DNA from 3 places in the Serratia sp. Res13-Sevr-LER1-36-b genome. Region 3 is predicted to be linked to each of the others. Evidence: predicted binding sites of a transcription regulator. Region 3 holds the regulator's gene; each other region holds the start of a gene.

Region 1 (10,201 bases), on a different contig from region 3:
CGATGGAGCCTTGGGTTTCCACCTTGCACTGCCAGCCTTGAGCTTTGGCGGAGCGCTCGATGGCCTCGGCAGCCATGTAGGTATGGGCAACGCCAGATGGGCAAGCGGTTACAGCGATAATCATGGTCATATTCAATTCCTCAACGTTATCCGTCGTCTCTCAAGACGCAGCCTGAGAGCGTATTTATTCAGTTAATTTCGAAATCCAGATCCAGATCGTTTTCCTGTGTGGTCTTGTTGGCCTGTTTCTTGGCGGCAAAGCTTTTCAGCAGGTTAACCAGCAGGGCAGTGACTACCATGCCCACCAGCAGCGCGGCTACGTAGCCCAGCTTGCCTTCAACTACCGGCAGCACAATCAGACCACCCCAACCGGCGTAGCACTGTGCTCCCACCAACGCGGCGGTTACGGCGGCGCAGGCAGAACCGATCATGATGGAGGGGATCACGCGCAGCGGATCGGCGGCGGCGAACGGGATAGCCCCTTCAGTAACGCCGACGCAGCCCATCAGCAGCGCGGCTTTACCCGCTTCGCGCTCTTCCGGGGTGTAGTATTTGCGGCCAATCAGCGTGGCGAATCCCAGGCCGAGCGGCGGGGTGGCGATGGCAACGGCCGCGATGGCGACCACCGAATACACGCCCTGAGCGACGCAGATCAGCATAAAGGCGTAGGCCACCTTGTTAACCGGGCCACCCATGTCAAACGCCAACATCAGGCCCATGATGATGGCCAGCACTACGATGCTGCCCTGCTGCATACCTTGCAGCCAGTGAGTCAGGCCGTTGGTCAGCGCGCCAACCGGTTCGCCCAGGCCCCACATCATGATGCCTGCGGTAAGCAGGGTGCCGATGATTGGGATCACGAAGATCGGCATCACCGAGCGCAGGATCTTCGGCACCGGGATCTTCTTGAGGTAGAAAACAATAATGCCGCCCAGCAGGCCAGCAATGATCGCCCCGAAGAAGCCAGCCCCGAAGGACGCGCCCACCCAGGCCCCAATCGCCGAGGGAGCCAGTGCGGAGCGATCCGAGATGGAGTAGCCGATATAGGCCGCCAGGAAAGGCACCATCAACGTCAATCCGGCCACGCCGATATCGAACAGTTTTTTCAGGTTAGGGTCCGTTGCCGCATCGGGGACTGCCCCTTTGCCATACAGCATCACGGAGATGGCCAGCAAAATGCCGCCGGCGACCACAAACGGGATCATATGGGAGACGCCGGTCATCAAGTGCTGGCGTGTGTTTCTTAGAATATTGAGTAGCTCTTTCATCGTTCACTCCCTGGCCGCGACCAGCGTGCTTCTGAGATAAAACCACCGGGGAATGACCCCTGATGGATAAAGGTTGTTGGCTATCACAATAGGCATCTGGCGGTACTATCAACAGTGGATAAAATTGCCATTTACTGGATTTTTGTATTGTCAGGAGAAAAGTGCGATCTAACTCAAAGTGTGCGACAGAATAAACCGGGCTTGTGGAAACGGGCTTTGTGAGCGGTATCGCATTTATGCCGTCAGGATACATTTGTCCAGTGTTTGACATTTTTATCCGATAGCCCTGGGCCGCGCTGCGCTTTTATCCTTGTGGCAAACCGGTGTTGTTCACCGCTGCTTTGGTATGAGGAAAGAGTGATGGCGAAAATAGTGACGTTTACCTGCGTGCTGCCCAACGGGGTACATGCCCGCCCAGCCAGCCATATCGAAACCCTGTGCAATGGTTTCCGTTCCCGCGTTGAATGGCACAACTCACGTAGTGGCCTGCGTGGCGACGGTAAAAGCGTGTTGTCACTGATCGGTACTGATACTTTGCTGGGCGATGAATGCCGCATCACCATCGAAGGGGAAGATGAACAGGCGGCGTTTGAGCGCCTGAGCCAGTTTATCCAACATGAATTCCCGCACTGCGACGAAGCACTGCCGCAAGTGGATGGCCAGGCGGAGCAGGAACCTATCCCGCAGTCTCTGGCTAACCTGAACCCAACGCTTGTGCGCGCTCGCTCCGTCAACCAAGGCACCGCTAATGGCAAACTGGTGCATCTGGCGCGGGTGGATTTAAACGCCCTGACGTTGCCGCCTACGCAATCTGTTGAGCAGGAGCAGCAGCAACTGGCCGAAGGGTTGACGCGCTTTGGCAAGGCGCTGGATTTGCAACTGATGGGCGGTAACGGCACCACCACGGCGGTGCTGGAAGCGCATCGCTCCTTGCTGCGTGACGGCGCATTCCGCCAGCACCTGCTTGATGGTGTGCTGGCCGGGGAAAGCTGTGCCGCCGCCATTGTGGCCACCGCAGCCCACTTCAGCCAGCAACTGGCACAGTCTGCCAGTGCCTATCTGCGTGAGCGTGAACTGGATATTCGTGATGTCAGCTTCCAGCTGTTACAGCAAATTTATGGCGAGCAGCGCTTCCCGGCGCAACAGGCGCTAAGTGTAGACAGCATTTGCATCACCGATGAGCTGACCCCGAGCCAATTCCTGGAGCTGGACAAGCTTTATTTGAAAGGCCTGCTGCTGGGCAGCGGCGGTAGCACCTCGCATACGGTGATCCTGGCACGCTCCTTTAACATTCCAACTCTGGTTGGCGTTGATGCCGCTGCAATGCTGCCATATTTGAATCAATCGGTGCAGATCGACGGCGATCTTGGGCTGGTGGCCTGCGATCTCAGCGAACCGGTTCGTCGTTACTATCAGCAGGAGCAGTGGCTGAGCGAGCAGATCCGCAGCCAGCAAAGCGCCTATCTCGATCAACCGGGGCGCACGGCCGACGGTGTGCGGATGGAAGTTGCCGCCAATATCGCCCATGCGGTAGAAGCAGAGGCGGCCTTCAGCAACGGTGCAGAGGCAGTAGGCCTGTTCCGTACCGAAATGCTGTATATGGATCGCCTGACTGCGCCTTCCGAAGATGAGCTTTACAACATTTACTGTCAGGCAGTGGAAGCCGCCGCAGGCAAGACGATCATCGTGCGCACCATGGATATCGGCGGCGACAAGCCGGTGGATTATCTGAACATCCCGGCCGAGAACAACCCGTTCCTCGGTTACCGGGCGGTGCGTATCTATCAGGAATTCCTGCCGCTGTTCCGCACCCAGCTCCGCTCGATCCTGCGCGCTTCGGCACACGGTCCGCTGAAGATCATGATCCCGATGATCTCCTCAATGGAAGAGATCCTGTGGGTGAAAGATCAACTGGCCGAAGTGAAGCAATCGCTGCGTGCCGGGCAGATCCCGTTCGACGAAAAAATCCCGCTCGGCATCATGCTGGAAGTGCCTTCGGTGCTGTTTATCATCGACCAGTGCTGTGAGGAGATCGACTTCTTCAGTATCGGCAGCAATGACCTGACGCAGTACCTGCTGGCGGTGGATCGTGATAATGCCAAGGTCATCAAGCACTACAACAGCCTGAACCCAGCGTTCCTGCGTGGGTTGGATCATGCCGTGCGTGAAGTGCACCGCCACGGTAAATGGATCGGCCTGTGTGGCGAGCTGGGAGCGAAAGGTTCGGTGTTGCCACTGTTGGTGGGGATGGGGCTGGATGAGATCAGCATGAGCGCGCCTTCCATTGCCGCCACCAAAACCCGCCTGGCCAAGTTGGATAGCCGCGAATGCCGTTTACTGCTCAACCGGGCCATGGCCTGCCGTACGTCGCTGGAAGTTGAGCACCTGCTGGCCCAGTTCCGCATGGAGCAAAGCGATGCGCCGCTGATCACGCCGGACTGCATTGCCCTGGGGGCCGATTGGCGTAGCAAAGAAGAGGTGATCAAAGGGATGGCGGATAACCTGCTGCTGGCCGGACGCTGCCGTTACCCACGTAATCTTGCCGCCGATTTGTGGGCGCGTGAGGCGGTATTCTCCACCGGGCTGGGCTTCGGTTTTGCCATTCCGCATACCAAATCTGAACATATTGAACAGTCCACCATCAGCGTGGCCAAGCTGGCGCAGCCGGTCGTCTGGGGGGATGAAGAGGCGCAGTTTGTGATCATGCTGACCCTTAATAAACATGCCGCCGGGGACCAGCATATGCGGATTTTCTCCAAGCTGGCGCGGCGCATCATGCATGAAGGTTTCCGTGACGCACTGGTGAACGCAGTGTCTGCCCAACAGGTAGAAGCGTTGCTGAAACAAGAGCTTGAACTGTAATCCATTTTTGGGCGCTGCGGCGCCCTTCATTTTTAGCCTTGAGGAGCAACTATGGAACTCTATCTGGATACTGCCGACATCAATGCAGTGAAACGCCTGGCACGTGTGTTGCCGTTGCAAGGGGTGACAACTAACCCGAGCATTGTGGCTGCGTCACACACGTCGCTATGGGAAGTGCTGCCTGCTTTACGCGATATCATCGGTGGCGAAGGAAAATTGTTTGCCCAGGTGATGGCGGCCACGACCGAGCAGATGGTTGAAGAGGCGGTGATGCTTCACCGGCGCGTTCCTGGCCTAGTGGTGAAAGTGCCGGTGACGGGGGAAGGGCTGGCAGCGATCAAAATCCTGAGCGGCATGGCTGTTCCAACGTTGGGCACGGCGGTGTATGGGGCGGCGCAGGGGCTGCTTTCTGTCTTGGCAGGGGCGGAGTACGTGGCGCCTTATGTTAACCGCGTGGATGCCCAGGGCGGCAATGGTATTGCTACCGTGCAGGAGTTGCAGCACTTGTTAGAACTGCACGCTCCGCAGGCCAAGGTGCTGGCCGCCAGCTTCAAGACTCCGCGTCAGGCGCTGGAGTGCCTGTTGGCAGGTTGTGAAGCTATTACCTTGCCGGTTGATGTCGCAGAACAGTTGATCAGCGCCCCGGCGGTGCAGGCGGCGGTTGAGAAGTTCGAGCACGATTGGCACGGTGCGTTTGGCACTTTGTCACTGAGCTAAGTAGGTGGCTTAACTGACAAGCATCAGGGGCACCTGCTGCCCCTGAAACTGCTGATGATATTCCTCACCCAACTTGGCATGTAGGGATGCGCCCCTCTATTTCACACCATGCTGGCTGAACCAGGCCAACATGCGCTGCCATCCGTCGGTGGAAGCCTCCGCGTCATAGCTTGGCCGGTAATCGGCGTGGAAAGCGTGACCCGCTTCTGGATACACCACGATTTCCGCATCGGCATTGGCCGCACGGATCGCCTGGCGCATGGTTTCCACCGTTTCCTGCGGAATGCTGCCATCCTGGCCACCGTATAGCCCAAGTACCGGCGCTGAAAGATCGGTCGCGATATCAACCGGGTGCTTCGGCGAATTCAAGGTTTTCTCCCCCACCAGCTTGCCGTACCAGGCCACAGCCGCTTTCAGCTGCGGATTATGCGCGGCATACAGCCAGGTGATGCGGCCGCCCCAGCAGAAACCGGTGATCGCCAACTTGCTGGCATCGCCGCCGTGGCGCGTTGCCCAGTGCGCAGCGTGATCCAGATCGGCCAATACCTGGCTGTCTGGCACTTTGCTGACCAGCTTTTGCATCAGCTCGCTGATTTCGCTGTACTCTCTGGCATCGCCCTGCCGGAAATAGAGCTCTGGAGCGATGGCCAGATAACCCTGCTTAGCCAGACGGCGACATAGATCCTGAATGTGTTCATGCACGCCAAAAATTTCCTGCACGACCAGCACAATTGGGAACGGCCCTTGATGATGGGCCGGTTTGGCGATATAGGCTGGCAGATCGTCCCCCTGCGAAGGGATGGTGGTTTCCCCCACGTGTATATCCTGCACATCGGTCAGAATGGTTGAGGTGGCCAACGGTGCGACGGCCGGGGTAAATCCCCCTTTGGCCTGTTTTAACGTTATTTGTTGTTCTGTTTTCATTGATTGCAGGCTCCATGCGTTAGAGAAAAAGCGCGGCAGTTAACTATAGGCAGATTAGCGCTTATTAGCACAGCATGGCGAATTTTCGCGCAGGATAGCAATGACTGCTCAGGCAGCAACTTGGTATAAACTGAGTGGAGATTAAGCGTGCTAGGGTTTTTTATGTGATTTAAATAACAAAAATAATGTAGATGAATTTCTGTTTCTTTATTCAAGGTGATGATCATCACGAAATTTAACAGCGATTGTCAGTAGAATCTCTGTTTGTTCCTCCCAAAAACCGTATCCATGAGGAGTCTCCCATGTCTCAGTCTGACGTTTTCCACCTCGGTCTCACTAAAAACGATCTGCAAGGCGCTACATTGGCCATCGTCCCTGGCGATCCGCAGCGTGTTGAGAAAATTGCCAAGCTGATGGAAAACCCGGTTCACCTGGCTTCCCACCGCGAATTTACCTCTTGGCGTGCAGAACTGGATGGCAAGGCAGTGATCGTGTGCTCAACCGGTATCGGTGGCCCGTCTACCTCTATTGCCGTTGAAGAGTTGGCACAGCTGGGCATCCGTACCTTCCTGCGTATCGGCACGACCGGTGCCATTCAGGCCAATATCAACGTGGGCGACGTGCTGGTGACAACTGCAGCTGTGCGCCTCGACGGTGCCAGCTTGCACTTTGCCCCAATGGAATTCCCGGCAGTGGCGGACTTTGCCTGTACCACTGCGCTGGTTGAAGCCGCCAAGGCCTGCGGTGCTACCACGCATATCGGCGTAACCGCCTCTTCCGATACCTTCTACCCAGGCCAGGAGCGTTACGACACCTATTCCGGCCGTGTGGTCAGCCGCTTTAAGGGCTCGATGGAAGAGTGGCAGTCGATGGGCGTGATGAACTATGAAATGGAATCCGCCACCCTGCTGACCATGTGCGCCAGCCAGGGCCTGCGTGCGGGAATGGTTGCCGGTGTGATCGTTAACCGCACCCAGCAAGAGATCCCGAATGCGGAAACCATGAAGAAGACCGAAAGCCAGGCGGTGCAAATCGTCGTCGAGGCAGCTCGCCGTCTGCTGTAATCCAAATCCTCGTTAAAAGCGGGCCGTTTGACGGCCCGTTTCCCCTTCTGTTACGGTTATCCCCCTCTGCGTCATGCTGCTGGCCTTCTGTTGTTGGTGTTTACCGATTGCTGGCTGATGTGGCGGCATATCCCGAGACAATCAATGTAAGGACGTCTATGACCGCTCAGATCCTGCTCCATCCTTCACTTGCGCCGCTTGACGGTGGTATCAACTTCCGCGATTTAGGCGGCAACAGCGTGGCCGATGGCCGCCGTATCAAACGCGGGCTGCTGTTTCGTTCCGGTGCTCTGGATCGCTTGAGTGAAAACGACTGTAGCTACCTGGCTCAGATGCCAATGCGTTCGGTGCTGGATTACCGCGACTTCGACGAAGTGCAGGCCAAACCTGACGTGCTATGGTCGGGAGCCGACTATTACCACGTGCCGGCCAATCCACTCAGCAGCGAAGTGAATGCCAACCTTGAAAAACTCACCGACGAAACGCTGGCCAAGTTTGATGCCCGGGCTTTTATGCTGGAGCTGTACCGCCGCCTGCCGTTTAATAACGCCGCCTATCGCCAACTGGCGCAGTTGCTGGCTCAGCCCGAAGGCGGTGCGATTGTGCAGCACTGTGCGGTAGGCAAAGACCGTACCGGAGTGGGTTCGGCGATGGTGTTGCTGGCGCTGGGCGCGGATGAGGCTACGGTAATGGAAGATTATCTGCTGACGGAAACCACGCTGGCGAGCTACCGTGAGCACATGCTGGATCAGATCTCTAGCCGCCTGAACGACGCTTCGGTGGCGCAGTTTGCCTATGTGCTTAGCGCACGTGAAGAGTTCCTGGCGACCGCGTTGGGTTGCATTCATCAGCAATATGGTTCCAGCAGCCGTTGGTTGGAAGCCGAATATGGGCTGGGGCAACGCCAGCTCGAGACGTTGCAGGCGCTCTATCTGGAATAACGGCGCCATGTTTAACCGGAGCTTAACCAGTGAGGTAGGGTACTACGTATCCTTGAGGTCGGATCCGTTCTCAAAAGGAGCAGGCTATGAGCCTCAATGACGTGATTAACTGGGTTAGCGAAACAGTGCGCCAGCATGAAGCCTGGGCGATCCCGATCGTTTTCTTCCTGGCGTTTGGCGAGTCGCTGGCCTTCCTCTCGTTGTTGTTGCCTGCCACGGTGATTCTGCTGGGGTTGGGGGCGTTGATTGGCGAGAGCGGCATTGCCTTCTGGCCGGTCTGGGCTGCGGCCGCCGCCGGTGCCTTCTTTGGTGACTGGCTCTCCTATTGGGTAGGCTATCACTATCAGGGGCGTGTCGCTCATATGTGGCCGCTGTCACGCAATCCACAGCTGTTGGTGCGTGGCCATGCGTTTTTTGAGCGATGGGGCGTGCTGGGCATTTTCTTTGGGCGCTTCTTCGGGCCCTTACGCGCCGTGGTGCCGCTGGTGGGGGGCATCTGTGCCATGCCGCAAACCGCATTCCAGATTGCCAATGTGGCCTCGGCAATGGTCTGGGCTTTCGGCATCCTGGCACCTGGCGCCTTTGGTATCAAATGGTTTACCCAGTGGATGGCATGAACCGGTGCCGTGCCAATTAGCCTCATATTTTAATTATTCAGCGTCACAGTGAGAATTCGATCACGAATTTATCCTTATCCGGTGCTTTTTAATTCCCTTATTTTTTTAACAGTGTTACTTTCCCAATAAGTGGATTGTTACTGTGAATAAACAGGCAAAACCCAAACCCGTTGACAAACCAATGTCATGGGTTTGGGTTTTTTTTCGCCCTTATTTTGGCAAATGATCTGCCGATGATTAAAAAAATTAACCTATAGACGTTATTTTGTTCACTAAGGAAAAAGTAATGAAAATTAAAACCTGGCTACTGGCCTCCGTAGTTGCCGTTTCCTCTGCTGCGGCTTTCAACGTAACAGCCGCGCAAAGCGATAGCGTCGATATCTATTTTGCTCGCCACGGTAAAACGCTGCTCAATACCTACGATCGCGTGCAGGGCTGGGCTGACTCACCACTGACACCGGCTGGGATCGAAACCGCGCGCTATCTGGGTGCCGGGTTGAAGGGGATCCCTTTCGATAGCTTCTACACCAGCGACGCTGGCCGCCAGCGTGAAACGATGCAGGTGATCCTCAAGGAAATGGGCAAGTCGGATGCCAAGGTCACGGAACTGACCGACCTGCGCGAAATGTTCTTCGGCGGTTTTGAAGGGCGCGCTAACGCAGAAATGGCCGACGCTGCTGCCAAGAAGCTGGGCCTGGCCTCTGGTGCCGAGATGTTCAAGCAAATGGGCGAAGGTAAGATCAGCCTGATCCCGATGGTGGATGCCATCACGCAAAGCGATGATAAGCAAGAGGCGGAAAGTGCGCTGCAGGTCAAAACCCGTATGCAACGAGCCTTGCATACCATGGTGCAGAATGCCGTAAAGAATGGGGATAAAAACATCCTGGCGGTCTCTTCCGGGCTCTCGATGCAGATGATGATTTCCGATATGACCGATAACCCTAACAAAAATAAGCCACTGACTAATGCGGCAGTCGTCAAGATGACTTATAAAGACGGGAAATATACCGTAACCGATATTGGCGATATGACTTATGTCGCTAAAGGGAAAGCGTTACTAAATAAAGCACCTTGATTATTACCCAATAAAAATAACGCACCCTTTTGGCTCAGGGATATTATCTGAGGCGATAGCATATCGCCTCGGCAGGGATTTTCTATACCTTTTTCGGGGATAACAATAATGAAACGTTCTGCTTTAAACTGTCTGATCGCTATTTCGCTATTCTCCACCGCGGCCCAGGCCAGCGTTGATGACGTCCTGGATTCGTCCTTTTTCAGTGACAGCCACGCTGAACTGTCGCTGAAAAACTACTGGAAGTACCTCAAGGAAGATGCCGCCAACCCAAAAGAGGTGCACAATGCCTGGGGGCAAGGGCTGGCGCTGGGTTATCAGTCTGGCTATCTGGCGGACTTTATCGGCGTTAATCTCGATTACTACAGCGCGGTAAAGCTGGGTGCCAGCGATTACTTCAATACTCGTGGGGTGCTATATAACAACGGTCCCGGCAACAGCAAAGAGAATGCTGCTGGTTATAGCAAGGTGGGCCAACGCTATATCAAGCTGAAAGGCGACGTAGGTGGCGCGGCGCTGAATGCGCAGGCTGGCTGGCAGGTGTTGCGTAACTACGGCGTGATTTCCACCTCCACTCGCCTGTCGCCTACGACTTACCTGGGTTGGTCCGGTGGCGTATCCGGTGCCGGGCTCTCTTTGCGCGGCGCGTATGTTGAACGTTCTATGGATCGTAACTCCCCTGACAGCCTGCGTTTGCAGACCAACGATGGCCGCTATATCAACCATCTCGCCA
Region 2 (10,201 bases), on a different contig from region 3:
TCCTCCCCCTCGACTCAGGCTATGCTAGACGGCATTAACGAGCGTGAATGGAGGCTAGCATGCACCACCCAGACGTCTATCTCGGTTCGATTCAACCCTATGAAGGTGGCCGCCCCAGCGCTATCGCCAAACGCCTGGTGGAGGGTACGCTGAAGCTTACCCCCTTGGGTCTGGCAGGCGATGAGCAGGCAGAAAAAAGCTACCACGGCGGGCCTGACCGCGCCCTTTGCCACTACCCGCGCGAGCATTACGACCACTGGCGTGAACAGTTCCCCGCTCAGGCAGAACAGTTCTGCGCGCCAGCCTTTGGTGAGAATATTTCGACCCTCGGCCTGACCGAGCATAACGTGTTTATGGGGGATATTTTCCGCTGGGGCGAAGCGCTGATCCAGGTGACCCAACCGCGCTCTCCGTGTTTCAAACTCAATTACCATTTCGCTATCGACGATATTTCGGTACTTATGCAGCAAACCGGCCGCTGCGGCTGGCTGTATCGCGTGGTATCAACTGGGATGGTCAGTGGTGATCAGCCGCTTGAGCTGGTAACCCGCAATAGTGATGTTTCCGTCGCAGAAGCCATCAGCATTGCCTGGCACATGCCGTTCGATGAAGAGCAATACCGTCGTCTACTGTCGGTTGCGGGGCTGTCGGCCAGTTGGAGCAAAACCATGCTGACGCGCATCACCAGCGGCAAAATCGAAGACCTCAACCGCCGTCTGCTTGGCCGTTAATCGGCACCAGGCAGAAGACATCTATCGATCTGGATTAGGGAGCTGCGTTATGGCTACATCACCTCATTCCATTCATCACGCGGCTGCGGCTGGCTATCAGGCCAATGCGGATCGCTACGTTTTAGGCCGCCCGGATTATCCGGCGGAAATCGCCGTTTGGCTGCGTGAGGTACTCGAGCTACAGCCCGGTAAGACCGTCATAGATCTGGGTGCAGGCACCGGCAAGTTCACTCCGCGTCTACTGGAGACCGGTGCCAACGTCATCGCCGTTGAACCGGTGGCGCAGATGCTGGAAAAGCTGGCGGCGGCATTCCCTCAGGTGAAAACGCTGGCAGGTACCGCCGAATCACTCCCGCTGCCGGATGAGTCTGTGGATGCCGTGGTGTGCGCGCAGTCCTTTCACTGGTTTGCCACACGTCAGGCGCTGGCGGAAATTCAGCGCGTGCTGAAACCCGGCGGCAAACTTGGCCTGGTGTGGAATATGCGCGATGCGCGGGTTGGCTGGGTACGCAAACTCAATCAGATAGTCGATCGCCACGAAGGAGATGCGCCGCGTTTTTATACCGGTGAATGGCGCAGGCTGTTTCCTTACCCGGGTTTTGTCCAGCTGCAGGAACAGGTGTTTATGCTGGGGCATAGCGGAGCGCCGGAGGATGTGATTTATAACCGTGTGCGATCCACCAGCTTTATCGCCGCGTTGCCGCAACAACAGCAGGAACAGGTGATCGAACAAATCCGCCAACTGGTGGCAGAGGAAGAGGAGCTGCGGGGGAAGGAAACGCTCACGGTGCCTTACCACACCTGCGCGTTCTTTACGACTAAAGCCGGATAAAGCAACCCGGAGAACATCGTCAGGCTAAGACGATGTTCTCCGGGGCTGGTTATCAGAACGCTTTTTTGGCGTAGCCGGTAACCACTTTCAGGCCCATCTCGCGGCCAAGTGCGGTCATTGGGTGCACCACGATCAGGCCACGGGCGCTTTTCTTCAGCGTGCCCATATCCGCCTGCTCTTTCTTGGTGATCTCACGGCTGAACGGCAGTTGGCTCAACTTCTGCGCTTCCGCACTCAGTTTTTCCACGCGCACGTTTTTCAGGCGCTCGATCTCGGTCTTCAGCTTCTCTTTTTCTTTGAGATGTTGCGCAATCAGGTCGGTGTTACCCTGCTGGATCACCACGGTGTCTTTGTGGTTCAGTGCGTCCAGCAAATCGCTCAGGCGCTTAATCTCGGCTTTTTCTTTCTCTTTCATCGTCTCTGGCCTGTTTTGTTCTATGGCGTAAAAAATATTCCGCTAGTGTAGCAAAATGCACGGCAGGTTACTCCTCACCTTGCGCAATTCCCGCAGGCAGGCCGCTCATCTCACAGGCTTTTGCCCCCACCCGCGCCAGCGCCTGGGTATAACGGGCGTTAAATGGATAGCAGCAGGAGAGGCGCAGGCCGTTATGATAACGCCCGCTTGGAGAATATAGCGTTCCGGGCGTCAGACAGATCTGCTCATCCAGCAACTGATGGAACAGCACCACCGTGTCCACCCCTGGTGGGAACTCCACCCAGAACACAAACCCACCGGCAGGCTGGGTAGCTCTTGTCCCGCACGGGAAATGGCGGGCAATCAGCGCCCTGGCCTCTTCCACCTGCGCCGCATAGCGTTTGCGCAAATTGCGCAGATGATGATCGTATCCCCCCGCCTCCAGGAACATAGCCAGCGTCTCTGACAACAAGTGCGACTCCGACATCGAAGACACCGCCTTCAGCTTGCGCAGCGCATCACTGAACCGCCCTCCGACCACCCAGCCGATGCGGAAATCCGGTGCCAGCGTTTTAGTGAAGCTGGAGCAAAACAGCACCCAGCCGTCGCTATCGAACGCCTTCACCGCCGGGCTGAGCGCGCTGCCAAATTGCAGCTCGGCATACAGCCCATCTTCGATCAGCGGCACTTGATGATCGTTCATCAAGCGTGCCAACCGTTTTTTCGACGCCAGCGGCATGGTGCAGCCCAGCGGATTCTGTATCGTCGGCATGGCGATGACCGCATTCAGCCGTTTCTCCTGCAGCAGCAACTCCAGCGCATCCAGCGACAGGCCATGCTGCGGGTCGGTGGGGATTTCCAGCGCTTTCAACCCCAGGCTGGCGAGCAGCGGCAACAGGTAAAAATAGGTAGGCGACTCCAACCCCACGCAGTCGCCCGGCTTGGTGGTCACCCTGAGCGCCAGCTGCAAGGCTTCCATGCAACCGTGCGTCAGCGTGATGTCACTCGGCTCCAGCAACATGCCCAACGTCATCGAGCGCCGGGCGATCTGTTGGCGCAACCGCAGGCTGCCCGGCGGCAAAGCGTATTGGCCAATCAGATTAGGCTGGCGGCGTAACTGCGATGACAACATCCGCCCCAGCTTGCCACCGGGATAAAAATCCACGGTTTGCGGGCAGGCGAGCGACAAATTGGTGAAGGCCGGGTTCTGCTGGGCGGCGAAAACCGTATCGATCAGGGCCAGCACATCATCCGCCGGTTGCTCTACCCGGTTGCTGGGTGCCGACGCCGTTTTCAACGCAGGCAAGGTCGCCCGCACGTAAAAGCCAGACTGTGGCCGTGCCTCGATCAGCCCCCGGTCTTCCAACTGGCGATAGGCTGCCACCACGGTATTGATGCTGACGCTGTGGCTCTGTGCGCAGCGGCGCACCGAAGGCAGGCGGCTACCGGGCGGTAAAGTGCCACGGTGGATAGCGGCCGACAATGTCTCCGCCAGTTGCAGGTAGCGGGTTTCCGGGATCTCGTCGAGCAGGGTCACAATTTCTCTCCAGGCAATGGGTACAGTTAGAAATCAGCGTAACTGTAACCATGACAATAGCTTATTTCTGGCTCTGTCACCATCACCCCATAGCCCTTATGCTGATGATCACCCCCAATCATGTATGGAAAAACCTTATGCTGGACTCTGCTTTTATCAGTTACGTGACCGTGATGTCGATTACTCCTGGCCCCAATAACCTGCTGCTCGCCTCGTCCGGCGTCAATTTCGGCCTGCGGCGTACCCTGCCGATGGTGTTTGGTATCAGCCTGGGCTGTGCAACACAGTTAGCCCTCACCACGCTATTGCTGGCGCTGATCCTTAACTGGGCCGATACCATCCGCTTTCCGCTGGCGGTAATGGGCTGTGCGTACCTGCTGTGGCTATCGTGGAAACTGTATAAGGCGGCCTCACCGGATGCAAAACAGCAGACGCGGCCAATGCACTTTATTGGCGGAGCCTTGTTCCAGGCGGTCAACCCGAAAGCCTGGCTGATGGCTATCAACGTGGCAATCCTGTTCACGCCTCATGAGGGAGCGTCGCTACATCAAACGCTTTTAACCATTGCAGGCTTCACCGCGGTGAATATCCCCTGCATCTTGATTTGGGCGTTGATGGGCGATCGGCTACGCCACGCTCTGCGTGTGACCTGGAAACTGCGGTTATTTAACGGCGTGATGGCGAGCTTAATGGCAGCAACCGCGTTATGGCTGCTGTTTGACGAATGGCGGACGCTGATGGCTTAAGGCTTTTGAGCACCGAGCGGGGAGAGCCGGGAGGGCTGTTTGGCGCCGATTTCCGCCAGCAGCTCGGTAATCGACAGCACCATGGTGGAGCGTACCATCTGCTGGTAACGCTGGTGTTGCATGGCGATCAACGATTCATCCGCCTCGCCGGGCTGTAGAAAAGTGGGAACCGGCGGCAAAGCGCTGACGCAGTGGAGCTCACCGAAGGGGCCGAGTATCTCATCATCAATAAAGCGATATTCCGAACCGTCGTGGTTCAGCTCTTCACGCATCGCCATCAGCAGTTCGGCATCTTCGTATTCGTGGCGGGAAATCACCCCCAGCCCGTACATCAGCTTCAGACGAACCGAAAGTTCACCAAGCGGCCCGGCACCGGACAACAGAGGTTCGACGGCATATTTCACCGCATAGTCATCTTTACGGAAAACCTGCACCACCAGGACGTTAAGCGCTTCTGCCAACAGCTCGACCGCTGCAATCAGAAAACTGCGCACCGTCTTGCCAGCGTTCAGCTTTTCCAGAACCTTGTTTTCGAATGCCTGTGTCTCGATCATCTTCGCTTTTCGAATCGCGTGGGTGGTGTGGTCACTCGGGCGCTCCCCGTTAACCGCAGGGAGTGAGCCCGAATGGGGGGCAAAGACGCCTTGCCCCCTCACCCTACCCCTTATCCGTGGGGAAAGGGAATGAGTTTGCTTACACTGGTTTGATATCACAGCGTTTACTGCAAGGCGTTATACACAGCAACCGCCTCTTCCACAACCTTGCTGTCGGCCGGTAAACCGGAAATTTGCGCCAGCGCGGCTTTTGGACCCAGTTTTGTCAGCAAGTCTACCAGTTCTTGTGCCTGTGGGTCCTGCTCGCTGCGGTAGCTCATGGCGGCGGCAATTCCCTTGATCAGGTTGGCGTGCGGCAAGCCGTATTCCAACGTGCCCAATAACGGCTTGATCAGGCGATCGCCCGCGCTCAGTTTGCGCAGCGGCTGACGGCCTACACGCTCTACGTCATCGTGCAGATACGGGTTTTCGAAGCGGGACAGGATTTTGTTGATATAGGCGGCATGCTTGTCGGCGTCAAAACCGTAGCGCTTGATCAGCACCGCACCGCTCTCTTGCATCGCCCCTTTGACCACCTGGCGGATGACCGGATCGAGGATCGCATCACGAATGGTCAACAGCTTGGCGCGCTGGCCCAGGTAGGCGGTGATCGCATGGCCGGTATTGAGGGTAAACAGCTTACGCTCAACAAACGCCATCAGGTTGTCGGTCAGTTCCATGCCGGCGATGGCTGGCGGTTGGCCCTTGAATTGGGTCTGATCGACGATCCACTCGCTGAAGGTTTCTACCGTCACTTCCAGCGGATCGTTGCTGCCCGCCTCTGCAGGCGGCACGATACGGTCTACGGCAGAATCGACAAAGCCGATATGCTGCTCAACCCAGGCCTGTTCATCCTGTGGCAGTGCGTCGAACACGTGCTGCTTGAGCTGGCTGGTGCCACGCACCATGTTTTCACAGGCGATGATATTCAGCGGCTGAGTATTGCCTTGCTGATGGCGCAGGGTCAGGCCTTTGGCGATAGTCCCGGCAATTCTGGCGAGGATCTGCGGACCAACGGCGGTCGTGACGATATCGGCCTGGGCAATCAGGGCCACCGCCTCTTCGCTACCGCTGTTAACGGCACTGACGTTATTCACCTCTTCAACGCGCGCCTGCTCGCCCACCACATGTACCTGGTAGCTTTTGCGTTGGTTCAACGCGTCCAGCACCGTCTGGTTAACGTCAGCAAAAGTCAGTTCGGCGTGCGCGTCGGCAAGCAGTTTGCCAATAAAGCCACGGCCAATATTACCGGCTCCGAAGTGTAATGCTTTCATATTCCACCCTTTCTTAAATGTAGAAAGGTGCAGCAAGCTGCACCCTTTAAAATAATTCTGTTATCAGGCCTTCTTGCCGCCCAGCAAATCCAACACTTCCTGGACGCTGGTGGTATTCGCCAGCCGCTCGATGACGGTTTCATCATCCAACGCATTGGTCAGGCTGGTGATCACCTGGATATGCTCGTTGTTACGCGCCGCGATACCGATAACCAGGCGTGCAACTTCATCCTCTTCGTCACCGAAACGTACGCCCTGCGGATACTGGCAGAACACTACGCCGGTGCGCAGCACGCGGTCTTTGGCTTCGATGGTGCCATGCGGCACGGCAATGGATTCGCCCAGATAGGTAGAGGTCAGCTTTTCACGTTCCAACATGGCCGGAACATATTCTGGCTCGACATAGCCGCCCTTCACCAGTTGCTCACCGGCAAAGCGAATGGCCTGCTCTTTATCAATGGCCTGCAAGCCGAGGAACACGTTGCTTTCACCCAGTTTGAACAGGTTCTGTTCGCTGGCGTCAAAGCTGTCATCCAGGGTGGAGATAACCTTCTGCTCGGTTTCGCTGGTCTTGTTAGCGGCCACCAGACGGGCGGTCAAATCACTGTACAGATGGCTATCCAGGAAGTTGGTCAGCGAGATGTGCTGGGCCTGCGGCGCATGGCGCATCGCACGCTCGGTCAGATCGCGGTGAGTGATTACCAGATCCACATCTTCCGGCAGGCTGTTGATCGCGCTATTGGTTACGGAGATATTCTTCAGCCCCGCGTCCGCCACTTTCTTGCGCAGCACGCCGGCACCCATGGCGCTGGAGCCCATACCCGCATCGCAAGCTACGATGATTTTACGCACGGTGCTCAGATCGCCGTCTACCGCTGCGTTTACCGCGGCACCACCTTTAGACTGGGCTTTCATGTCCTGGATACGGCGGGTCGCCTCTTCCAGATCGTCTTCCTCTTTCACTTTCGAGGTTTTCAACAGGAAAGATGAGACCACAAAGGAGACCAGGAACGCCGCAAATACCGCCGCCAGGTTGGCGAAGTAGGCGCCTTTTGGCGTCATCGCCAGCACCGCCAGGATAGAACCAGGGGAAGCAGGAGATACCAGGCCGCCGTTCAGCAGAGTCAGGGTGAATACGCCGGTCATACCGCCCAGAATAACCGCCAGGATCAGGCGTGGATTCATCAGCACGTATGGGAAGTAGATTTCGTGGATACCACCCAGGAAGTGGATGATCGCCGCACCGCCAGCAGACTGCTTGGCACTACCACGGCCAAAGAACATATAGGCCATCAGCACGCCCAAACCTGGGCCTGGGTTGGCTTCGATCAGGAAGAAGATTGATTTACCGGTTTCCGTCGCCTGCTGGATGCCCAGCGGTGAGAAGATACCGTGGTTGATGGCGTTGTTCAGGAACAGGATTTTCGCCGGTTCAACGAAGATCGAGGTCAATGGCAGCAGGTTGTTGACCACCATGATATGCACGCCAGCCGCCAACACTTTGGACAGCGCTTCAACCAATGGCCCGATACCCATAAAGGCCAGGATTGCCAACAGCATACCGATGATGCCAGCGGAGAAGTTGTTGACCAACATCTCGAAGCCGCTCTTGATCTTACCGTCGACCCAACGGTCAAAATGCTTGATTGCCCAACCACCCAGCGGCCCAACAATCATGGCACCGAGGAACATCGGCATGTCTGCACCGACGATCACGCCCATGGTGGTGATGGCACCGACCACACCGCCACGCTCGCCGCCCACCAGTTTACCGCCGGTATAACCGATCAGCAGTGGCAGCAGGTAGGTGATCATTGGCCCAACCAGCTTGGCTAACGTCTCGTTTGGCAGCCAGCCGGTAGGAATGAATAGCGCAGTGATGATACCCCAGGCGATGAATGCGCCAATGTTGGGCATCACCATGTTACTCAGGAAACGGCCAAAGTTTTGCACTTTAACCTTGATGTCTGGTGAAAACATAAACACACCCCTATTGTTACGCGCTGACAATAAGAGCGCGCGATAATTGTTGTAACGTTCTAGCCCTGTTGATGCTGTTTGCGAAACGGACTCTACCACGCTCTTTTTACTACGCGAACTTCACGGAATTTTTGTGATCACCATCACTAACATTGCCCCCATACCCCGGTGTATTTAGTGATGTTCATCACACTTATCCGGTGTAAAAAAAATACAACGCGAAGATATACCGGCGAAATGCGACAAAAACGTGACATTAGTCACATTTACACCCCTGCTGTTTGTTTTTGAAATGTGACAAACATCACAATTTATTTTACATCCGACCACCGTGCCGTGGCCTGAAATGACATCTTCCCTGTGGGCATCCACACCGTCGGGAAATAACCATGGCGTGGATGAAAGAAAACTACATTAAGAGATGTGATGAATAAGTGAAGTGTAGTACAGAAAATACGTGGGGGAGGGAGGGGCAAGGAGTTGGAAAAAAGCGGAATAATGTATGTGGTACCAAACGCTGGCCCACATACATTGTTTAGAACGAAGGTTACTGCATTACCGCCTGCACGGTTTTCTGTGCGTTCAGCAAGTCCTGCTGTTTGGCCACCAGATTGGACATCATGGTGTTGTACTGCGTCGCCTGCTGCTGGGTGCGGAACTGTACGCCGCCGTTGTTGAAGCTGACCTGATTGCCCTGAGCCTGCAGGAAATCACCTACCTGTACCAGGTCCTGGACAAAACCGGCGGTGGTTGGGATCGCTGGCATCAGCGCATTGGCCGGTGCGGTAACAATCTTGTCATACGCCTGGTTGTATACCGTTTTCAGATCGTCCGGCTGTTTCAGCGCCGCACGAGCGGTATCCGCCTGTGCCTTGGCAGTCTGGATCTGCTGGCCTAGCAGGTTTAACGCGCCGATCGACTGTTGCAGACTATCGCGCTTGCTCATATAGTCCTGCGCGGTACGGATCTGATTAACCTGCTCCAGCGCCGGGGTCAGGCTGGCGTCCACCGACTTCGTCAACTGCTGGGAAAAACCCACCAGAATGGCATAATCGCCGGTATAAGCACCGAATTTCTGTTTCTGATCTTCGCTCAACGTCGGGATATGTACGCCACTGCGCATGACCGTATTCTGTAAGTAATCAACGAATGCCTTGCGTTGCTCCGGCTCTTTATCGCCGCAGGCGGTCAGTTGCATAACCACCAACAATGCCAACACCGGTGCCAGCCAACGCGCGAAACTTCTGCTCTGGATCCCTACAGCCATGTGACATAACTCCTGTTATAAACGTGTCTTTTATCAGATTCCATGCCGTCTGCCGCCCTCCGTGCGTCTAAAGAATAGATCAACTGCCAGCGATACGAAATGTGATTATGCGAGGTACTCAGAATAACCTATCGTTTCGCTGCCGCCATCAGAGATGAAAAAGCGCCCGCAGGCGCTTTTTCTTGGGCTTTACACCATTATTGCAGCACGGAGATATCCGCGACCTGCAGGAACAGCTCACGAAGCTTGCTCAGCAACGTCAGGCGGTTCACGCGCACCGCTTCATCTTCTGCCATCACCATCACGCTGTCGAAAAACGCATCCACGGTTTCACGCAGTGCGGCCAGTTCTACCAGCGCTTCCTGGTAGCGGCCTTCCGCAAAGAACGGTTGCAGCTTATCGCGCAGCACCACCAAGTGGGTTGCCAACTTCAGCTCGGCCGGTTCTTTCAATACCGAAGCGTGGACCTGGTCCAGCAGCGTATCGTTGGATTTGGCCAGGATATTGGAAACGCGCTTGTTGGCCGCCGCCAATGCCGCTGCTGCTTCCAGCGTACGGAAATGCGTCACCGCTTTTACCCGCGCATCGAAGTCGGCTGGCTTGGTTGGACGACGTGCCAATACGGCCTGGATGGTATCCACCGCATGGCCTTCTTCCTGATACCAGGCGCGGAAACGGCCCAGCATAAAGTCGACAACCTCGTCCACCACCTTGGCGTTGGTCAGCTTGTCACCATACAGGCGGACAGCTTCTTCGGTCAGGGTTTGCAGATCCAGCGGCAGGTTTTTCTCAACGATAATACGCAGCACGCCCAGCGCAGCACGGC
Region 3 (10,201 bases):
GTCTGCCTCGGGCATCAGGCATTGGGCCAGGCGTTTGGTGCCGACGTGGTTCGCGCCCGGGAGGTGATGCACGGCAAAACTTCTGCCATCCGCCATAATAATCTCGGCGTGTTCAAGGGATTGAATAATCCGCTGACCGTCACCCGCTACCATTCGCTGATCCTGGACGCTGCCACGTTGCCGGATTGCTTTGAGGTGACCGCCTGGAGCGAACGTGACGGCGAACGTGATGAGATCATGGGGATCCGCCATCGGACGCTGGCGCTGGAAGGTGTGCAGTTCCACCCGGAGAGCATTCTCAGCGAACAGGGGCACCAACTGCTGGATAATTTCCTTGGAAGTTAGCCGTTAGTGACTTTTTAAGCTTGCTCTTGTTTGGTTTTTTATGCATATTTTGTGATTATATTTTCACTTAATGGTTAGCCGCCTGGAGCCAGTAATGACCGAAAAAACCGCAGTCACCCGCAGCACCTTTGATCAGGTTATCCTGCCTGTTTATGCACCCGCCCAGTTTGTGCCGGTGAAGGGCAAGGGGAGCCGCGTATGGGATCAGCAGGGGAAAGAGTATATCGACTTCTCTGGTGGTATCGCGGTGACTGCGTTGGGGCACTGCCATCCGGCACTGGTTGAGGCTTTAAAACAGCAGGGCGAAACCCTGTGGCATACCAGCAACGTGTTCACCAATGAGCCCGCGCTGCGCCTGGCCACTAAATTGATCGCTGCTACCTTCGCCGACCGGGTGTTCTTCGCCAACTCGGGTGCAGAGGCTAACGAGGCGGCTTTCAAGCTCGCTCGCCATTATGCCATCACCCGTCATAGCCCGTATAAGACCAAGATCATCGCGTTTAACAACGCTTTCCATGGCCGTACGCTGTTCACCGTTTCCGTGGGTGGGCAGCCAAAATATTCCGACGGCTTTGGGCCGAAACCGGCCGATATCGTGCATGTGCCCTTCAACGATCTGGCCGCGGTGAAAGCGGTGATGGACGATCACACCTGTGCGGTAGTGATGGAGCCTATTCAGGGGGAAGGGGGCATTACCGCCGCCGATCCTGTCTTCCTCAAGGGCGTGCGTGAACTCTGCGATCAACATCAGGCGCTGCTGGTATTTGATGAAGTGCAAAGCGGTATGGGCCGCAGCGGCAAGCTGTTTACCTATATGCATTACGGCATTACGCCAGACATCCTCACCACCGCTAAAGCGCTGGGCGGCGGTTTCCCGGTGAGTGCGATGCTGACTACCGAAGAGATCGCCTCGGTGATGCAGGTTGGCACTCATGGTACTACCTACGGCGGCAACCCACTGGCCTGTGCAGTGGCAGAGGCAGCGTTGGACGTCATCAACACGCCAGAGGTGCTAAGCGGGATTGAGCAGCGTCACGGGCTGTTTGTTCAGGCTTTGCAGGAGATCGGTAAAAAATACGATGTGTTCAGCGACATTCGTGGCATGGGGCTGTTGATTGGTGCAGAACTGAAGGCAGGCTATCACGGCAAAGCGCGCGATTTTCTCACTGCCGCCGCTGCACGTGGCTTGATGATCCTCAACGCTGGGCCAAACGTGATCCGTTTTGCTCCTTCGTTGGTGGTTGAACTGAAGGATATCGAGGAAGGCATGGCGCTGTTCGAGTTGGCCGTACAGGATGTGATTAAGGCTTAAGTCATTCACCGGGGCCGAACTTCAGCATCGGCTCCGGCAACCTCAGCTTTCCCGCAGTTTGCGCTTCAGCCAGATCCCATGATGTGGGCGCTGGCGCCATGCCAGTGACGAAATGGTATGCATCACGGTCAGGTGAGAAAGGATCCGCCGCAGGTGGCGTTCCATCTCGGTGATCGGCATATCAGGGTGCAGGTCCGGCGGCTTCATGATGCTGTTGCTGGTACTTGGGCCGTCATATTCCAACCGCTGCTGGCAGCTCTGCAAGGCTATCTCACAGGTTTGCAGATACTCCTGAGCCAGCTTGGGCGTCAGCATATAGTGCTCGCGTGCCAGAATGGTCATCGCATTCAGGTGTTCAACGATAAACTGGTTATGGGTGATCCACAGCCGCATATCTGCCAGATAATTCGATTCAAACCCCGGCTCCTGCATCGCCTGATTGAGCGAGGTAAACAGGGCGTTATGCGCCTGGTTGACCTGCATACGCGTGTAGGCCAGTTCACTGGGATCCGGTTCCTGCTCTTCCAGCAATAATCGCAGTGCCGTCTGATCGTGCTCTAGCGCCTGATGGGCGTTTTTACGCAGCAGGCCACTCTGCCACTGCGGCCATAGCCAGATCGTGCCGCCAAACACCAGTACGCAGCCAATAAGGGTATCGATCAGGCGGGGAACCAGGAAATGGGTGCCATTCAGCGCCAGGAGCTGCAAGGTGTAGACGGCAGTCACGGTAAAGCCCATCACCGCCAGCCCGTAGTTTTTCCGCAGGATCAGATAGGCCGCCAGGGTGATCGCCAACATGATGCTCAACGTCACGTTCTCCGGCATCTGCAGTTGCAACAGTCCGGCGGCAATCACCAACCCGGCCAACGTGCCGAGGGCACGGTGCTGGATCCTCACCCGCGTGGCGTTATAGCCGTTTTGACTGACCAGCATGATGGTCAGCAAGATCCAATAGGGTTTTGGCAGGTTGAACAGCATGCCCAGGCTGCTGCCTGCCGCCAGAATGACCCCCAGCCTGGCTGCGTTGCGCAGGGCGTTGGATTTAAACGACAGATAGCTCACCACCGCGGGCCAGAACGGCAGACGTGACTGATTGGCCATCAGATTGCGACGGTAAAGCGGGTGCTGGGTGCGCAGCAGGCGTGCGATGCGGCTGAAGTGGTAATAGCAGAACTGACCAACCGGGTTATCGGCGTGCTGTGAGGCCACTTTTTCCAGCGCCGCCAGCTCATTCTTCATACTGAAACGCGCAGAGTGCCGATGATAGAGAATATCGTCGGCCACCACCCGCAGGCGCGTGGCGATCACCTGGGCGTTGCGGCGGATAATCGCTTCGGCCTGGCTTTGCTCTACCAGCTTTTGCACTTCTTCCGGCAGATGCAGGCTGACGGTAATGTGCTCTTGCAAATCGAGCGCCACCTGAAACGTACGTTGCAGGCGCTTTTGCTCCAGGTTATTGGCATGGGGCAGGAAATTAAGCTGTTGGTATAGCAGACTGATCAGATCCATCACTTTCTGTTGGCGTTGCAACAGCGGCGGCAGGGCAGTTTCTGGATCGGTATGTTGCGTCAGTAATGAGTATTTGGCTTCAAAATAGTCGGCCAACTGCATATACAGCTGGCTTAAGGATTCGCGCATCGGCTGCTCTTTCCACAGCTTGAACCAGGCCCAGGTAAACAACCCGTACCAGGCGGTGCCGACGATATACAGTAAAGGGGCATGCCAGATTGGCACGGTGCCTACCATGCTGAGGGAAAAGATGGCGGCAACCAGTGCGGCTGGTAGCAGGCGGGCATGCAGCGGACTGATCTCACCGCTGACGCCGAGCAACAGCGCCATTCCCAACATCAGTAAGGGCAGGGGAAGCTCCCACAGCAGGGCTTGTTGCAGCAGAAAGCTACTGAGTGCGAATAGGGATCCACCCACGACCAGGCGTTTGAAAAAGCGTTTGTGTGGCGTATCCAGCCCGGCAATGTTGCAGCAGGCGGGCACCAACGAGAACAGCATGCCGAGTTGCAGGTTGCCAATCAGCAAACCAAACGCCACCGGCAGGCACAACACCAGCGTTTGCCGCAGTGCGTAGTTGACTTCCGGGTGGTAGATCAGGCGGCGCCACATGGTTGGCTATTCAGTAGGTAAAGAAACGGCGCATTGCTGCACCGTTTCCCTGGGGATTAACGCGTACCGTACACGACAATGGTTTTGCCGTGCGCGGAGATCAGGTTTTGATCTTCGAGCATTTTCAAAATACGACCGACGGTTTCACGTGAGCAACCGACGATTTGGCCAATTTCCTGGCGGGTGATTTTGATCTGCATGCCGTCTGGGTGAGTCATGGCATCAGGTTGTTTTGCCAGGTTCAGCAAGGTCTGAGCAATGCGGCCGGTAACGTCAAGGAAGGCGAGGTTACCCACTTTCTCTGAGGTGACTTGCAGGCGGTTAGCCATCTGTGCGGACAGGCGCATCAGGATATCCGGGTTAACCTGGATCAACTGGCGGAATTTCTTGTAGGAAATTTCAGCCACTTCACAGGCGGTTTTGGCCCGTACCCAGGCGCTACGCTCCTGGCCTTCTTCAAATAATCCTAGCTCGCCGATGAAATCCCCCTGGTTAAGGTAGGACAGGATCATCTCTTTGCCTTCTTCATCTTTAATCAGCACCGCGACGGAGCCTTTGACGATGTAGTAAAGCGTTTCGGCCTTTTCACCTTGGTGAATCAGCGTACTCTTCGATGGATATTTGTGGATATGGCAATGAGACAGGAACCATTCGAGAGTCGGGTCTGTTTGCGGTTTGCCGAGAACCATTCGCTGTTATCCTCTGTTGTTATCGCTGCCTTGTATCACAGGGGTCAGAGTTCCCTGTAAAACGTGCTTATAGCCCGGTGTTTTAATTGTGGCTATCAACAGGTTTTGAGGCGTGTTATAGAAATACGCTTGTGCTCTAGCATATTAACTTGCAGGGAGAGCTGCAAGCTACATTCTGTTAACAAACCAATATAGGGGCCTTTCCTTGGACGTATCCCTGAAATCGGTGACCTGGAAAGAGTTATTGCGGCTCTGTTTGTAGCACAGAGTGAGGCGGGTGTCTTGTGTTGTCTCGCTTCAGCATGATTAGCATCAGGTTACGTTGCCAGAATGTATGCGAAAGCGTACCCTGTTTTTAAGAAATTAACCGGAGTGTGTAACATGCAGGCAAGAGTTAAGTGGGTAGAAGGGCTGACATTCCTGGGTGAGTCTGCGTCCGGCCACCAGGTGTTGATGGATGGCAACGCGGGCGATAAAGCGCCAAGCCCGATGGAAATGGTGTTGATGTCCGTTGGCGGCTGTAGCGCCATCGATGTGGTGTCGATCCTGCAAAAAGGGCGTAACGATGTGCGTGACTGCGAGGTTAAACTGACCTCCGAGCGTCGTGAAGAAGCACCGCGTCTGTTTACCCATATCAATCTGCATTTTATCGTCACCGGCAAAGGGCTGACCGACAAGATTGTGGAGCGCGCGGTGGATCTTTCCGCCGAGAAATACTGCTCCGTCTCCTTGATGTTGGGTAAAGCCGCCAGCATCACCCACAGCTTCGAAATCCGCGAAGTGGCCTGATCCTACCAAGGGTAGCGCAGGCAGTGGGCACGCAATAAATCAAGAAATCGCCGTGCCGTCACGGTTAGCGGCGATTTCTGTGAATACAGCACGCAATATTGCGCCTGCGGCAGCGTGTCGATAGGCAATGCCACCAGCCGATGCTGCAAATGGAACGGTGCACTCATCGCCCGCGCCACGATAGTCAAATAATCCGCCTCTAACACCATGTTCAAGCCACAGGTCACAGAGTCCGAGCGAATGGGCGAACGGGTCAATTGCTGATAGAAGGTGCCTAACATCGCGCGCAACTGCTGGTAATACCCCATATCGGTTTCCGGTAATAACCACTTGGCCTCACGCAGTTCGTCCAGCGAGGTTGCCTGCGCCAGTGGGTGCCCCTGGCGTGCGATAATGCAAAAAGAGGCGTTGAACAGCGGTTCACGCACCAGATCCTCCAACGGCAGTTCCGGGCTGACGGTACCCACGGCAAAATCCAGGCGGCCTTCGCGCAATGCTGGCAGCAGCGTAGACAGCTGTGCTTCGCGGATCAGCAGATTGGCCTGCGGAAACGGCTGTTTGAAGGCTTCGACCAGATCCGGTAATACCGTCAGGGCGAGTAGCGAAGAGCAGCCAATAGCGACGTTACCTTGCGAATGCTGATTCAACTGCTGGATCTCGTCGGCGGCGCGCTGCAATTCCTCCAGGATCAATTGCATTCGCAGGGCGAAGGCGCGGCCGGTTTCGGTCAGCGTCATTCCTTGGCTGCTGCGATTGATCAACTGGGTTTCCAGGATCTGTTCCAGTTCACGGATGGTACGGCTCACGGCAGGCTGAGACTGCTCCAGCGCGCGCGCCGCCCCGCGAATACTGCCGCTGCGGATCACCTGCTGGAAGACTTTCAACTGTTGTAACTTCGGTAAATAGCGCATTCCCCACCCTATCAATAAAAAGCATCACCCCTTACAAAACTGTATCTTATGCCGCTCGGCAAAAGGCGATAATTTCAGCGTGTTATTGTAAGTGACTGTTATTAAAACTATAAAGTGACCTTGATCACATTATTAAATACGCCGGCCCTGCGGGTGGGCTGCCTGGGTGATAACTTAAAGGGATATCGGCGATGAAAAATCGTTCGCTAATGATTTTTTTGCTGTTTGTGGGCTATGTCGTGGTGTACATCGATAAAACCGTGATGGGTTTTGCGCTGTTACCTATCGAACACGAATTCAATCTACAGCCGGAACAGCTGGGCTACATTACCGGGATGTTTTTCCTGGCGTATTCCCTGTTCCAGATACCGGCGGGCTGGCTCAATGACCGCTTTGGCTTTAAGAAAGTGCTGTGCAGTTCGTTACTGCTGCTGGGGGGATTTGCCCTGTGCTTCGGCATTCTGGGGTTCGGCCTGGGCCTGCTGGTGACGTTCCGCTTCCTGTCCGGTATTGGCCACTCCGGCTATCCGTGTTCCTGCGCCAAGGCGGTAGTGGCGAATTTCCCACTGGAACAGCGCACCTTCGCGCAGTCCATTCTGCTGTCCTCCGCCGGGTTGGCGATGACCGTCGGGCCGCTGGTCGCAGTCTATTGCCTGGATCACATCGGCTGGCGTGGGTCGTTCTCTGCGCTTGGCCTGTTGGCATTCGTGATTGCCGCCTGCATCTTGTGGCTGGTTCCCAATCCGCCACAGGCGGCACCCGCCAAAGCTGGGGCAGCCGCAGCCAACTATAAGGCCCTGCTGAAAAACCCAATCGTGTTGCTGCTGTTTGTGGCGATCTTCTGTATCAACATCCCATCTTACGGCCTGATGGCCTGGCTGCCGAAATTTCTGGTACAGCAGCGGGGAATGCCAATTGACGTTTCCAGCATGGTGGTAGCCGCCGGTGGTCTGGGGATCTGGATCTCTTCACTCGGTACCGGCTGGCTGGTCGGGCGCTACCTGCAAGGGCGTGAGCCGTGGGTGATCTTCTTCAGTTCTCTGCTCAGCGCCTTGTGCATCTGGCTGGTGTTTACCAGCGAATCAGCTCTGACAGCCAGCCTGTTCTTGTTCCTGGGTTATATCTTCCTGATGGCCTCGTTCGTTACCGTGTTTACCCTACCGATGAAGCGCTTGCCTACGGAAGTGATGGGTGCAGCAATGGGGCTGATTAACACCGGCGGCACGTTGGGTGGCTTTGTGGCCCCTATCGCCATCGGGTATCTGATCACCATCAGCCACAACTACATGACGACGTTTATCTTTTTGGCACTGGCTATGGTGGTTTCCGGGCTGGTGATCCTGCCATTGGCGGGCAAAGCACGCCAACCAGCACTGAATTAAGGAGTATGAACATGAACATTGAACAACTGATTGCTGGCGTGGAACAACAGGTATTACAGTGGCGCCGCCACCTGCATGCCAATCCGGAGTTGTCATTCCAGGAAGCGCAGACGGCAGATTACATTGCCGGGCAGTTGGCCAGCCTTGGCCCGTTGAAGATCTCACGTCCTACACCAAATAGCGTAGTGGCCGAATTGCAGGGCGCAGCGCCGGGGCCGTGCTATGCATTGCGCGCCGATATCGACGCTTTGCCTATCCAGGAGGAAAGCGACGAACCTTTCTGCTCTACCCGGCCAGGGGTGATGCATGCCTGCGGCCATGATGCCCACAGCGCGATGTTGCTGGGGGCGGCCAGCGTGCTTTGCCAGTTGCAGGCGCAGTTGCAAGGTTCAGTGCGCTTTATCTTCCAGCATGCCGAAGAAGTGCCACCGGGCGGAGCCCAACAGCTAGTGGATTTAGGGGTTCTGGATGGCGTGAAGATGATCTTCGGCCTGCATGTCATGCCCAACTTCCCGACCGGTGAGGTAGGGATGAAGCAGGGCGTATTCAGTGGCTCCAGCGATAACTTCGATATTGTGCTGCAGGGGAAGGGGGGGCATGGCTCGATGCCGCATCTGTGTATCGATCCGGTGCCGATTGGTGCGGAGATCGTTAGCGCTTTGCAGCAGATCGTGGCACGTAAGCTGGATCCGTTAAATGTACCGGTGTTGACGGTAGCGACCTTCCAGGCGGGTGACAGCTATAACGTCATCCCAGACAGCGCGCGGCTGGCGGGAACGCTACGCACTCATAACCAGGAAGTACGTGAGCGAGTGCCGCTGTTGGTTGAGCAAACCGTCGCTGGGATCAGCCAGGCGCACGGTGCCAGCTACAAGGTTGACTGGACGCGTGGCTATACCATCGGCAATAACCACCCTGATGCCTGCGCGATTGCGCGTGAGGTGGTGGCCGAAGCCGTGGGGCCACAGGCGCTGCGGGAATTGACCTCCGCGATGTTTGGCAGCGAGGATTTCTCCTCCTATCAGGAGAAAGTGCCGGGGTGCTTCCTGTTTATCGGCAGCGGTAACGAGGCGATCGGTGCCACCTACGGCGTGCATAATCCCCGTTTTAAACTGGACGAGGCGGCGATGCAGATTGGGGTGAAACTGCACGTCGGTTTTATCCGCCATCTGTTGATGCGTTAACAACGGTGGGCGCGGTACTAAGAAATTTTCCGCGCCTATAGCTTCACCGATACGCAGTGTCAGATGTACAAATCTGTTGCTTAGCCTATCTCTAGATGTAATTCGCTTATGGGCATCCCCTGCCGTTCTGATCTTCGACGACAAAACTCAGATCGGCAGGTTGCCCAGGCTCGATTCTCGCAAGAGGCGGCCTTCAGGGACGCAAGAAACCATAAATTCTGTGCCTCTCCCCACACTTCTTCGCGTTCTCTCTCTGATGCCTGTTTAGCCAACTGAGAAAACACCGCTTGTTCCCCCCTAATGAACATAATCATTACAGGGAACGCACATGCATGGCGTAATTGGTGTAACTTTCAGGGATGTTATTGAGCCTCCCTTTTCCCTGCAGAGATACGCTGACCCACGGCTGATTGGTATTTCCGCCATTATTTCTCATCATCGTGTGTTCTCCATCTTCACTGTCATAGACTTTTAAAAATAAGGTGATAATAGAAAGGCCTGCATATTACGCACACCTAACTTCTTTAATCCCTGGAGTTTGTAATGGCTGACTGTCTTGACGTTTACTCCCAAAGATTTACCTACTTGCACCGGTCTATTTCCTGATATAAGGGCGCTGAGGACCGCGTATTCTCTAGAACTTAACCCCTGCCACTCAAAGGGCAAAGAGGGTTGTTCTTTCCCGGTTAGAATGGCCTCGAGCTGCAAGCGCAATGCCGACACCGAGTAAGAGAGGTCTAAGCCACCTACCACTTTGAACGGACTGATTAAATACCGTATGTAGGACATGTCAGCTGTCTCCAATGTGAGCAATACCAAACACTGTGGGTGATGTTGGTATATCCGTTTCATGAACTGCTCTACTTCTCTCATACGGCCCGGAGGAAAAAGTTGTGGTGATAACAACAACAGATCTACAGAGACAAGTTCTTTTTCAAGATCACAAATATCTTCAGCATCAATCACATCATAGGCCGGCGACAGCAGCGCCTTCAGCCCCTGGCGCGTAAAAGGACATTGATGCACCAGGACTACTGTCTGCCTCGGTGTTGTTTCTTGAGTCAATGAAGTCATCTTTATTACGCCCTCCAGCGAAGCGTATTAGTACCCGGGCGAGTCTCACGGGAAAAATTCCTGAGATTCTTTTGAGGTGAAGGTAAAAAAGAGTCTTGTTTCAGCAAAATTGAGGCCAATATTGACAATGGGGTTGCACTGCTAAGGATCGCGTCGGCCTGTTGGCAGACACACGGCAGGGTCGACAACTGATAAGCGGTTTCCGTATCGAATAGGATAAGTGTTCGCCATTCAGGTGAGCAGGTGGCATAGAAGCTGTCGAGAGTACGACATGCGGAATTCGTTACACCCTTTGTGACATGAAGCACAACCGTATCCGGTTTTAGCCAGCCCGCCTGAAAAAGGGGGGATTGTGGATAAATCATAGGTATCAACAATGGTGTAAGGCGGTAATGTA

What was found. The regulator CRP, encoded in region 3, controls carbon source genes, mostly activating them, when cyclic AMP is high. The targets are predictions, from matches to a motif close to ATGTGANNNNNNTCACAT.
Region 1: the regulator CRP is predicted to act here: its motif matches at 5,934-5,951, upstream of udp (uridine phosphorylase).
Region 2: the regulator CRP is predicted to act here: its motif matches at 8,284-8,301, upstream of IMQ33_RS07495 (PTS mannitol transporter subunit IICBA).

What each region holds. Positions count from the first base shown of each region.
Region 1 covers NZ_JADACK010000021.1:21,094-31,294, reverse strand. Annotated here, with positions in the region: gene IMQ33_RS16975 (PTS fructose-like transporter subunit IIB) at 1-130, opposite strand, end outside; gene IMQ33_RS16970 (PTS fructose transporter subunit EIIC) at 189-1,268, opposite strand; gene ptsP (phosphoenolpyruvate--protein phosphotransferase) at 1,629-4,130, shown strand; gene fsa (fructose-6-phosphate aldolase) at 4,182-4,847, shown strand; gene IMQ33_RS16955 (dienelactone hydrolase family protein) at 4,944-5,771, opposite strand; gene udp (uridine phosphorylase) at 6,074-6,835, shown strand; gene IMQ33_RS16945 (tyrosine-protein phosphatase) at 6,994-7,776, shown strand; gene IMQ33_RS16940 (DedA family protein) at 7,863-8,393, shown strand; gene IMQ33_RS16935 (histidine phosphatase family protein) at 8,686-9,468, shown strand; gene IMQ33_RS16930 (OprD family outer membrane porin) at 9,577-10,201, shown strand, end outside.
Region 2 covers NZ_JADACK010000011.1:104,748-114,948, forward strand. Annotated here, with positions in the region: gene yiiM (6-hydroxyaminopurine reductase) at 60-731, shown strand; gene IMQ33_RS07465 (class I SAM-dependent methyltransferase) at 781-1,563, shown strand; gene IMQ33_RS07470 (YibL family ribosome-associated protein) at 1,616-1,978, opposite strand; gene IMQ33_RS07475 (PLP-dependent aminotransferase family protein) at 2,046-3,515, opposite strand; gene IMQ33_RS07480 (LysE family translocator) at 3,653-4,261, shown strand; gene IMQ33_RS07485 (MltR family transcriptional regulator) at 4,258-4,815, opposite strand; gene IMQ33_RS07490 (mannitol-1-phosphate 5-dehydrogenase) at 4,980-6,128, opposite strand; gene IMQ33_RS07495 (PTS mannitol transporter subunit IICBA) at 6,192-8,108, opposite strand; gene IMQ33_RS07500 (DUF3053 domain-containing protein) at 8,656-9,375, opposite strand; gene glyS (glycine--tRNA ligase subunit beta) at 9,573-10,201, opposite strand, start outside.
Region 3 covers NZ_JADACK010000045.1:5,167-15,367, forward strand. Annotated here, with positions in the region: gene IMQ33_RS25800 (aminodeoxychorismate synthase component II) at 1-345, shown strand, start outside; gene IMQ33_RS25805 (aspartate aminotransferase family protein) at 440-1,657, shown strand; gene IMQ33_RS25810 (YccS/YhfK family putative transporter) at 1,700-3,775, opposite strand; gene crp (cAMP-activated global transcriptional regulator CRP) at 3,832-4,464, opposite strand; gene IMQ33_RS25820 (OsmC family protein) at 4,846-5,253, shown strand; gene IMQ33_RS25825 (LysR substrate-binding domain-containing protein) at 5,256-6,164, opposite strand; gene IMQ33_RS25830 (MFS transporter) at 6,356-7,546, shown strand; gene IMQ33_RS25835 (amidohydrolase) at 7,552-8,730, shown strand; gene IMQ33_RS26445 (ANR family transcriptional regulator) at 8,811-9,044, opposite strand; gene IMQ33_RS26305 (hypothetical protein) at 9,044-9,169, opposite strand; gene IMQ33_RS25845 (LuxR C-terminal-related transcriptional regulator) at 9,202-9,804, opposite strand; gene IMQ33_RS25850 (hypothetical protein) at 9,810-10,201, opposite strand, start outside.